DNA from 3 places in the Bacillus sp. TCT6 genome. Region 2 is predicted to be linked to each of the others. Evidence: riboswitches for the same ligand, from Rfam matches in the RefSeq annotation. Region 2 holds a riboswitch; each other region holds the start of a gene.
The links. Region 2 has a riboswitch for cyclic di-GMP ahead of AC0ONG_RS22650 (WxL domain-containing protein). Riboswitches for the same ligand answer to the same signal wherever they lie in the genome.
Positions count from the first base shown of each region.

Region 1: another riboswitch for cyclic di-GMP. It lies ahead of AC0ONG_RS04095 (SpaA isopeptide-forming pilin-related protein); the one in region 2 lies ahead of AC0ONG_RS22650 (WxL domain-containing protein).
Region 3: another riboswitch for cyclic di-GMP. It lies ahead of AC0ONG_RS00710 (methyl-accepting chemotaxis protein); the one in region 2 lies ahead of AC0ONG_RS22650 (WxL domain-containing protein).

Region 1 is NZ_JBVYHX010000001.1:815,863-819,150, forward strand. It holds gene AC0ONG_RS04085 (hypothetical protein) at 1-71, shown strand, start outside; gene AC0ONG_RS04090 (TetR/AcrR family transcriptional regulator) at 523-1,059, shown strand; cyclic di-GMP riboswitch class I at 1,232-1,324, shown strand; gene AC0ONG_RS04095 (SpaA isopeptide-forming pilin-related protein) at 1,385-3,288, shown strand, end outside.
Region 2 is NZ_JBVYHX010000001.1:4,421,886-4,425,173, reverse strand. It holds gene AC0ONG_RS22655 (ATP-binding protein) at 1-961, shown strand, start outside; cyclic di-GMP riboswitch class I at 1,228-1,316, shown strand; cyclic di-GMP riboswitch class I at 1,386-1,474, shown strand; cyclic di-GMP riboswitch class I at 1,542-1,630, shown strand; gene AC0ONG_RS22650 (WxL domain-containing protein) at 1,783-3,288, shown strand, end outside.
Region 3 is NZ_JBVYHX010000001.1:162,242-165,529, reverse strand. It holds gene AC0ONG_RS00710 (methyl-accepting chemotaxis protein) at 77-1,819, opposite strand; cyclic di-GMP riboswitch class I at 1,955-2,039, opposite strand; gene AC0ONG_RS00705 (anaerobic C4-dicarboxylate transporter family protein) at 2,321-3,288, shown strand, end outside.

The DNA.
Region 1 (3,288 bases), 3.6 Mb from region 2:
TAACTATGATTTGTGCTGTTACATTCTTTGTGAGTCGGAATATATGGGAAAACAAGTTAATAATGGAGTGACAAAATGAAATACACCTGTCCATGTTGCGGATATAAAGTTTCACTTTATTGGATCAGTTAGAAAACCGACTAGTGAAGATGTGAAGGATGCTAGTTGGCCGCGAATTTGTTAAGTAAAATGTTATTACTCGATTCGATGGGAGTAATAACATTTTTTATTTAATGCTGAAAGAATTACTGCCGTCTTATAAAGTAATAAGAAGGACTACATCGGTAAATTTTATTGATGGATATATTAGGAATGAATACAAAAGTATAGATGTATAGTCGACTTTGTGTATTTAATGTTATCATATTGAATGATATGGAAATTTTTAATAGAATAAGTAACTAAAAATTCAAAGGTAATGAAGCTTTTGTTGTATAAAGAAAATACTTAGTAGTAATCAACAATATTAAAAATAAGATTCGTATTTATATAAATTTAGTAGAAATGGGGTTTTAAAAAGGAATGAGTATCAGCATAACGCGGCAAAAGATTTTGGCGGCCGCTTCTCAAATTGTGCAATGTAAAGGGGTTGCTAAATTAACCTTAGAAGCAGTGGCAAAAGAGGCGGGTGTAAGTAAAGGTGGATTATTGTATCACTTTGCAAATAAAGAAGCTTTAATAGAAGGTATGATAGTCAGAGGGATAGAGGATTATGAGGGCGCTATTTACAATAAAGTAGCGGAAGACTCAGAGAGGAAAGGGAGATGGGTTCGCTCTTTTGTAGAGGAAAGATTAAGTAATGAGAGAAGAACAGAAGAGTTGTCTAGTAGTATGATGGCAGCATTCATGTTAAAACCTGAATTACTTGAGCCATTACAACAATCATTTCAGCAACTGCAAAAGAATATAGAAAACGATGAGATAGATTCAGTTTGTGCAACAATTATTAGATTAGCAGCAGATGGATTATGGTATTCGGAATATTTAGGGGTTGGCAGACTAAGCCCCGAGTTAAGAGAAAAAGTGATTCAAGCTCTTATTGATAATTCGTATAAATAGAATATACGAACTATATAATGCGAAAACAATTCACCATTACTTATTTAATGTAGTGGTGAATTGTTTTTTTTATTAGAAAAATAGAACAATTTTATAGAGTATTGAATTATAACCGTCCAGACGGTATAGTAATATTTGGTTTAAGAGGAAAATGAAACAAAAAAAGAATAAAAGATATTTTTAGCACACTATTCGAAAGGATAGGCCGCAAAGCTTAGAGTCTACGGTAATACATATTGGTTACTAAGATCGTCTGGTTGCACATTTTTGATGCAACCGGACGGTCTTTTTTTGTTATATAAATATAAAAAAATAGGAGGGAACTATGCAAATGAAAAGTACTAAAAGGCATATTTCAATGGTTTCATTAGTTTTTCTAGTATTATTTTCAGTGCTGAATGTGTGGGCTCCAGTTATTCAAGCTGCTGTGATGAAAAGTCCAGTGGACGAAATTAATATTTCCCGTACTGATGGCACGACATCTGAACCGTATCAAGCCTCAGATGGTATGAAAGTAGAAGTGAAGTGGTCAGCTAAAGAAAAAATAAAAAGTGGAGATCAATTCACAATTGATATGCCAAAAGAGTTTCGAAAAGACCTTATGAATATGAGTTTTCCTTTAAAAGATGCTGAAGGAAAAACAGTTGGTACATGTGAGATGAAAAAGGGTCTATTAACGTGTACTATGGGTGATTACGTAGAAGGAAAGAATAACATTAAAGGCTCTTTATTCGTAGAATTCTACTTTGGTCTAGAAGCATATGATGGTGTTAAAGAAATTCCATTAGAATTTAACGTTGATGGTCAAATCGTCAATAAAGAAGTAAGTGTAAATAATACGACAGAGAGACCGAAGCCACAGCCCAATACGGAAAATTTATTGAAATGGGGTTCTTATAATCAAGAAGATCCTTCAATTGCTGATTGGCTTGTATACGTAAATGCAACTGGAACAGAAATGCAAGATCTTAAATTAACAGATACATTAGGACCTGGGCATGAGTTAATTACAGACAGCGTAGTATTAGAAGAGGCTGTATTTGAAGATGGTTATGCACCAACAAATATTAAGCCAGCAGATTTATCTAACATTAAAATAAATGCAACGAAGACTGGATTTACAATTGAGTTTCCAGACAGTTCAAAAGGTTATATTTTAAGATATAAAACAAAGGTTACAAATCCTGCTGCAAAGCCTCATAAAAATACTGTGAAATTAGAAGGTAAAAATATTAAAACTGAAGAAAAAGTAGGACAAGTATTTGTAAGTGGTGGAGGAGGATCCGGTTCAGGTGACAATAATCCACCTAGCATTGAAAAAAATATAGTTGATGAGAATGGCAAGCTTGTAGAGAATGAGCAGTTAACACAAATGGATCAAGTTATTCAATACCAAGTTGGTACACATATACCGAACGATCCTCCTAAATACACATCTATGGTAATTAGTGATGATTTAGAAGATGTTTTAGAAGTATTAGAGGCAAAAGTGTATGATCAAAATGGCCAAGATATTACTTCTAAAGGAACGTTAAATATAGATAAACAAAGAAGTGAAGTAACATTTACGTTTGGTGAGAGTTTTGACTATAAGTCATATGAAGACCAGATAATCAATCTCAGTATCAAGGCGAAAATAAAAAATAATGCAGACTTATCTTCTTACGTAGATAAGAAGATTCCTAATAAAGCGGAATTGCATTTTGATGATAAAACATTAACATCAAAAGAAGTAACTATTACGCCGCCTGAAGCTCCAAAAGATGGTACAGTATTGATTCATAAAACAGATTCTGAGAATCCGAATAAAGGGTTAAAAGGTGCCGAATTTGAAGTTCGAAATAGTGCAAATGAAGTTGTTGTAAAACTGAAAACGGACGAAAAAGGTTTTTCAGTACCTCAAACTTTAGCTCCTGGGACGTATAAAGTTTATGAAACAGTAGCACCAGAAGGATATCAAAAATTAACAAGCCCAGTAGAGGTTACACTTCAAGCTGGAGAAATAAAAACAATTGAAATTAAAAATACTATGCAAAAGGGTCAAATTGAAGTAAAGAAAATTGATTCGGAAAATGGTGAAAAACCATTAGCAAATGCAGAGTTTGATATAGTAAAAGACGGTGTAGTAGTCGAACATATTGTTACAGATAAAGATGGTAAGGCAATCTCTAAACCGTTAGCACCAGGAAAATATATTTTAAAAGAAACAAAAGCACCTGAAGGCTACCA
Region 2 (3,288 bases):
TGGCTATAATGTATTAGATTGTATCCACAACATTATGATTTATTATGGTAGCGATGCGGAATTTGACGGTGGAAATATAGTAGAAGTATTTTTTATTTTGTTTGCACCAATCTTTGTGAATAAAAGATATTTCTGGTTAGTTCCAGCGATACTTGTCGGGAAGTACGCTTTTACAGGAATCATTATTCAATCTTCTCTCGTTTTAATCCCAATGGCATTATATAGTGTATTTACTATTATATGTTGGATTATATTTTTGAGGGTTCAGTCTTACGTTCGTACGCTTGAGATGATGGACAAAGAAATAAAACAAACAGAAAAACTAGCAGCTGTTGGAAAGATGGCAACGGTTATTGGTTATAAGATTAGAAGACCTTTAGCAAACTTAAAAAAACTTGTGAATAAACAAGCAGACAAGCATCCAGAGGATAAAATTTATAGTGATATTATGAAACAAGAAGTAGATCGGATTCATATAATTGCTACAGAACTTAGTGGATTTGAGAAATCTAAATCACTAGAATCAGAAACTCATAACATACAAGAAATTATCTCTTATGTTATTCGAGTTATGGAAAAGCCTGCTTTAAAACAAGGAGTCCACATACAAGGTATTTACAGTAAAGACTTACCATCAATTACATGTGATGAAAAACGATTAAAACAGGTCTTTTTTAATTTAATTAAAAATGCAATTGAAGCAATGTCAGTTGGCGGAACAATTACGATTAAAGTTACTGTAAAAGAAGGAATCATCGTTCAAGTGAAAGATGAGGGATGCGGCATTCCGAAAGATAAAATTCCAAAGTTAAACGAAGCCTTTTATACAACGAAAGAAACAGGAACTGGTCTAGGTTTAGTAGTTACAGAAAAAATTATTAAAGATCACAACGGTAAAATGAGTTTTGAAAGTGAAGTTGGGGTTGGAACGACGGTTGAGGTTATGTTACCACTGCATTAACTACAAAAAACATCACTTATTTGGAAGTGATGTTTTTTTATTTTATCCCGCTATTTGCCGGGCAGCCCGATTGGTGAGGGCTGATTAAAGTTTCACTTTATCTATAAAGAATGTATGATGTGTTTTTAATATCAAAATGTTTTTTGAAAGTTTTCATTATGGATTTTCCGGGGGGAATTTAGACTATAAAAATTAATTATTTTTTTCTGAAAAAACTATTTTCTTTTTTGGGTTTTAATGGTATATTCAAAACACGATAAATAAATTCCTATATTTGGCACACTATTCGAAAGGATAGGTCGCAAAGCTAAGAGTCTAAAGTAATGAAAATTACTATGACAGTCTGGTTGCAGTTTGGATTTTCACACATAGTTGTATGTATGAAAATCGAAGAGGCAACTGGACTTTTTGTTTTCTTAAAAAAAAAATAAATGGGCACACTGTTCGAAAGAATAGGTCGCAAAGCTAAGAGTCTAAGGTAATAAAAATTACTATGATAGTCTGGTTGCAGTTTGGATTTTCACACATAGTTGTGTGTATGAAAATCGAAGAGGCAACTGGACTTTTTGTTGTCTCAAAAAAAATAAATAGGCACACTGTTCGAAAGGATAGGTCGCAAAGCTAAGAGTCTAAGGTAATGAAAATTACTATGATAGTCTGGTTGCAGTTTGGATTTTCACACATGTTGTGATATATGAAAATCGAAAAGGCAACCAGGCTTTTTATTTTTTCAGAATACACATTATGATTGTAAATTTAGTCGATTAATACATTTAATGTTCGGAATATTCGGTGCATAAAAAGCGAGGGAGGGAAGTACATTGCAAAATCAAATAGGGAAATTTGGGCGTATACTTCTCGCTGGAGGAATATTATTTACACAAGTTGGTGTGCTAGACTACTCTGCAACGAAAGTTTATGCGGTTACAAATGACGAGCAAGGACGTTTTATCGTTCATATGGATAAACAAGAAATAAAAGTTGATGAAAATGTAGTATTAAAGATTACAAATACAAATAAACAAGATGCTAATATCGAGCTGAAATTATCTAATGAGCAGCTCTTTAATGAAGAAGAAACGAAAAAAATGAATGAAAATAATAAAGCGATTCAAAACATTTCAGTAACAGAAGATCACATTGTAAAAATTGAAAAGAATGAACAAAGTAATTTTATCGGTGACGTATATGTAGTCATTCAAATGAAAAAAGCTGGAGAGTACAAATTTGAACCGATAGTGAAGTTTGAAGGGAATGAAAAGAAAATTGAATCTCCTTCTCTACATGTTGTAGAGAAAAAAGAGGCTTTAAATGTAGCTATTTCTGATGAAAATCCAAAGGCTTCAGAGGAAGTTGTGAAAAAAGAAAAAAATGAAAAAGTAAAAGTATCGGAAGAAAATAAAAAACAAGAAATAAAGCCTACTAATGCTGAAGTTCCAAAAGAAACGAATACTTTAGAGAAAGAAAAGGTTAATGAAGAACTCGTATCAAAGGAAAATGAATTAAAAGAGAGCAATAAGGTAAACGAAAATAATCAGGAATTACCTGCTATTCAAGCTGAGAAGGTATTAAAGAGCCAATCTCTACTAGCTGCTAGTCCTGTTACAAGTATTCTTAGATATCCAAATGTAAAGGTAATAAATAATAGAACAGGTGAAGGGCCTTCTATCCCGGGTAAATATGCTTTTAGATTTGTTTGGAGCCCACAAGTAACATATGAGGTAAAGGGTAGTAGCAATGACAGAACTGGTCAAAGTCAATATACATTTAGAAATTCAAATAGAGAACAGTACGTATTAGTAAAAAAAGCTGGTGAATATCAAGGGAAATGGATTGATGTCCGTATTAATATTCACTCTATGACAGCTTCATCTGTAGATGTTAAAACACCAATAACTAAAGGTGATGCAAAAAACTTTTTACAATTATATGGGAACGGAAGGTCAGGACAAACTTATAATGCTTCCTTTGAATTTTATGAACACGGAACAAGTAAAAAAGTACCATTAACGGCAATGTGGAATTTCAAAAGGATAAATAGTTATAAAAATGTAACGTTACGTAATGATGGTAGTCATTTAACGAATTTATACGTGTATGATACGAGTTCAATTAGGTATCAAGACAAAGGGAATAATAAAATAGAGTTTTCTGGAACAGCAGGCCCAGTAGCTACTCCAGAAGCAGATATGACAATTACATTTGATAATTTAACAGAATTACCGCTAGAAGTTAGATTAAATGCTTCAGGTGTTAATGTATCATACGACCAATTAGCGATTGCACAAATTGAAATTCCAGCTCCAAGTGTAATAGGAGATATCGTG
Region 3 (3,288 bases), 4.3 Mb from region 2:
TCCCTTATTAACGGGCAAATTAGTTCAATTCATAATCAAAGGGGGATCCCCCTTCGATTAGAATTGATCTTTCTTCTTATTCACTTTTAAACTCACCAATTAGCTCTTGTAATTCCTGAGAAAGCCAACTTAAAGAAGTCGCTAATTCTGCAATATCTTGTACTGATATTTCTTGCTCTTTCATGCTTTCTTCAACATTACTACTGCTGTTGGCATAAGTATTTGCAATATGTGATAATTCATTTACGACTTGAACAATATTCTGGCTATTTTGTAAAATGTCACTCGAATTACCAGAGACAGCTTTTACTTGATCTGTAACAGATTGCGCTGATTTTGAAATTTTTTCAAAGAAATCTCCACTACTTTGAACAAGTGAAATTCCAGTTTCTACTTCTTTTGAACCTTTTTGCATTGAAACTACAGCATCTTCTGTCTCAGCTTGTGTTTCACCAATTAATTTCGCTATATCTTTTGCAGACGCTTCAGTTTGTTCTGCTAATTTTCGTACTTCATCAGCAACAACTGCAAACCCTCTTCCAGCTGCTCCAGCACGTGAAGCCTCAATAGAAGCATTTAAAGCTAATAAATTTGTTTGATTTGAAATACCTGTAATTACAGTTACGATATCACTAATTTCTTTTGACCTTGTTTCTAACGAATAAATGATGGAAGATAAATCCTGTACTGCATTTTGGATTAAACTCATTTGATTAATAATTTGTCCAATCACTTCATTACCTTCAATTGAATGTTGCTCCATACCTTCAGAAGCAACCGCAACTTGTTTTGCAGCCCCAGTTATCTCTTCTACCTTATCTTCCATTCCATGTACAATTCCTAAACATTGTTGTACTGAAGTTTTTTGAGACTGTGCCCCTACTCTTAAACCTTCAATAGAACTTGCAATCTCTTGAACTGCCATACTGTTTTCCTCTGTACTCGCCGACAATTCTTGTGAAGAAGAAGAAACTTGCTCAGCAGTTTGCCTTACTTTATCTATAATCCCTTTAAATTTTTCAATCGTGTTATTGAAATAAACATTAATAATTCCAATATCATCTGGTCTTTCTTTTAATTTAATACTTAAATCACCTTCACCAATTTTACGTAATCCTTCTCGTAAATCTTTTAATGGAGCTAGCGAGTGACGCACGATAAAGAATTGAGTAATAGTCGCAATTGCTAATGAAATAATGATAAAGAGTAAGCCCTGTATCATAAACTTCTCTTTTGTAATAGGAACAATGGAAGCATCTAAGTCAGCCGCAATAATTGCAACAATATTGTTTTCTCCATCTGTAATTGGTTCTAATATTGTCACCCACGAACCTATTTCATCTTCATATACTTCTGTCATTTGGGCCTTTTTCGTATCAATGACCTTATCGTACGCCTTCATCCAATGAGCGGGTTGTTCATAATAATCTCCCGGCTTTATAGGGAATGCATTTGTTAACTCTGTAGTCAAACCAACGAGTTGTAATTCTCGCTTTTCATTCGGCTTTGCTCCTGTAACATACGTTTGTCCAACACTTTTCAATTCTTTTGACACTTCATCTAATTTCTCTGTTAACTTTTCTTTTTTCACTTTTTCGGCTGTAGGATCTTTCGCCATGTCTCTAACTAATTCTACATCCAATTTTTTCAACACTATTTCTCCTGTTTCAATAGACTGTCTTTCAAATAAAGACATCATACTATTTTGAAACATGTTGAAACTTAACGCGCCCATACTTCCAACAAGTGTCAAAATAACTAATACGGTTAATAAGACGTTCTTTTGAAGGAACGATAACTTATGCCAATATTTTTTCATTAATATCCACCTTCCTTAATGATTCTAAACAAAAAAAACAAAATATATGAATATTTTGTTTAAAGATGTTTCTCAATATGTTCGAGAATAAAAAAAAGCCAATGTAAAAGCATTGGCCAAGACCAACCCTATCCGTCCGGTAACTGGCTAGCATAGCCTTTCGACCTTAGCTCCTGTAGTTTTGCGTCCTCATGTTTCCATCAGTTTGCCTTTCTCGCTGAACGAGTTGAACGATATGGGAGTTCTATGAGAATCATATATTCTCTATCAAAGGTTACAACATATAAATCAAAATGTCTACTTATTTAGAGATATAAATACAAATTTTTAACGAATTGCTTTTTCGAAATAATTTCAAAAAGTACGTGAATGTTACTTTTTTTGTGTTATATAATAAAAAATGTATAAATAACAAGGATTTCTTCGGGTATTTATTTAATTTTCATTCAAATTAAACTATTCGAATATATCTTAACTAATGAATTTCGGAGGTAGTTTATCATGTTTTGGCTACAATTTCTTACCTTGTTACTCTGTATTTTTATTGGTGCACGCCTAGGCGGAGTTGGTTTAGGAGTAATGGGTGGAGTTGGTATGGCAATACTCGTTTTTGTCTTCCACTTACAACCGACCGCGCCTCCTATCGATGTAATGCTTATGATTTTGGCAGTAATTACAGCCGCTGGTGCTTTGCAAGCTGCTGGAGGAATGGACTATCTTGTTCACCTAGCTGAAAAAGCATTACGAAAAAATCCAAAGCGTATTACTTTTTTTGCTCCAATTGTTACTTATTTATTCACACTATGTGCAGGTACTGGTCACGTTGCCTATTCTGTACTTCCTGTTATTGCAGAAGTCTCTCGTGAATCAGGGGTTAGACCGGAACGCCCAATGTCGATTGCCGTAATCGCTTCTCAACAAGCAATTACAGCTAGCCCAATTTCAGCTGCCACAGTTGCTCTTTTAGCAATGTTAGCTGACTATAAAATCACTTTATTAGATATTTTAAAAGTGAGTATTCCTTCTACTTTCATTGCTTGTATGTTAGCAGCATTCGTTGCTAGTAAGATGGGAAAAGAATTAAATGAAGACCCTGAATACTTAAAACGATTAAAAGAAGGAATGATTCCTAAGCTTGAAGAGAAAAAAGAATTTGTAGGTGTAAAGGGCGCCAAATTATCAGTTATCCTTTTCCTTGTAGGAACCTTCCTTGTTGTACTTCTTGGTTCATTTGAAGCACTTCGTCCAGGATGGATAGTTGATGGGAAGTTAGCCCGTCTTTCCATGCCGAACACAATTGAGATGGTTATGTTAACTATCGCGGCTCTTATTATTATTTTCTGTAAACCAAATGTAGAAAGCATTGTGTCTGGTAACGTCTTTAAAGCAGGAGCAACAGCAGTTGTTGCTATTTTCGGTATCGCTTGGATGGGAGATACTTTCTTTAATGGAAACTTAAATATGATTCA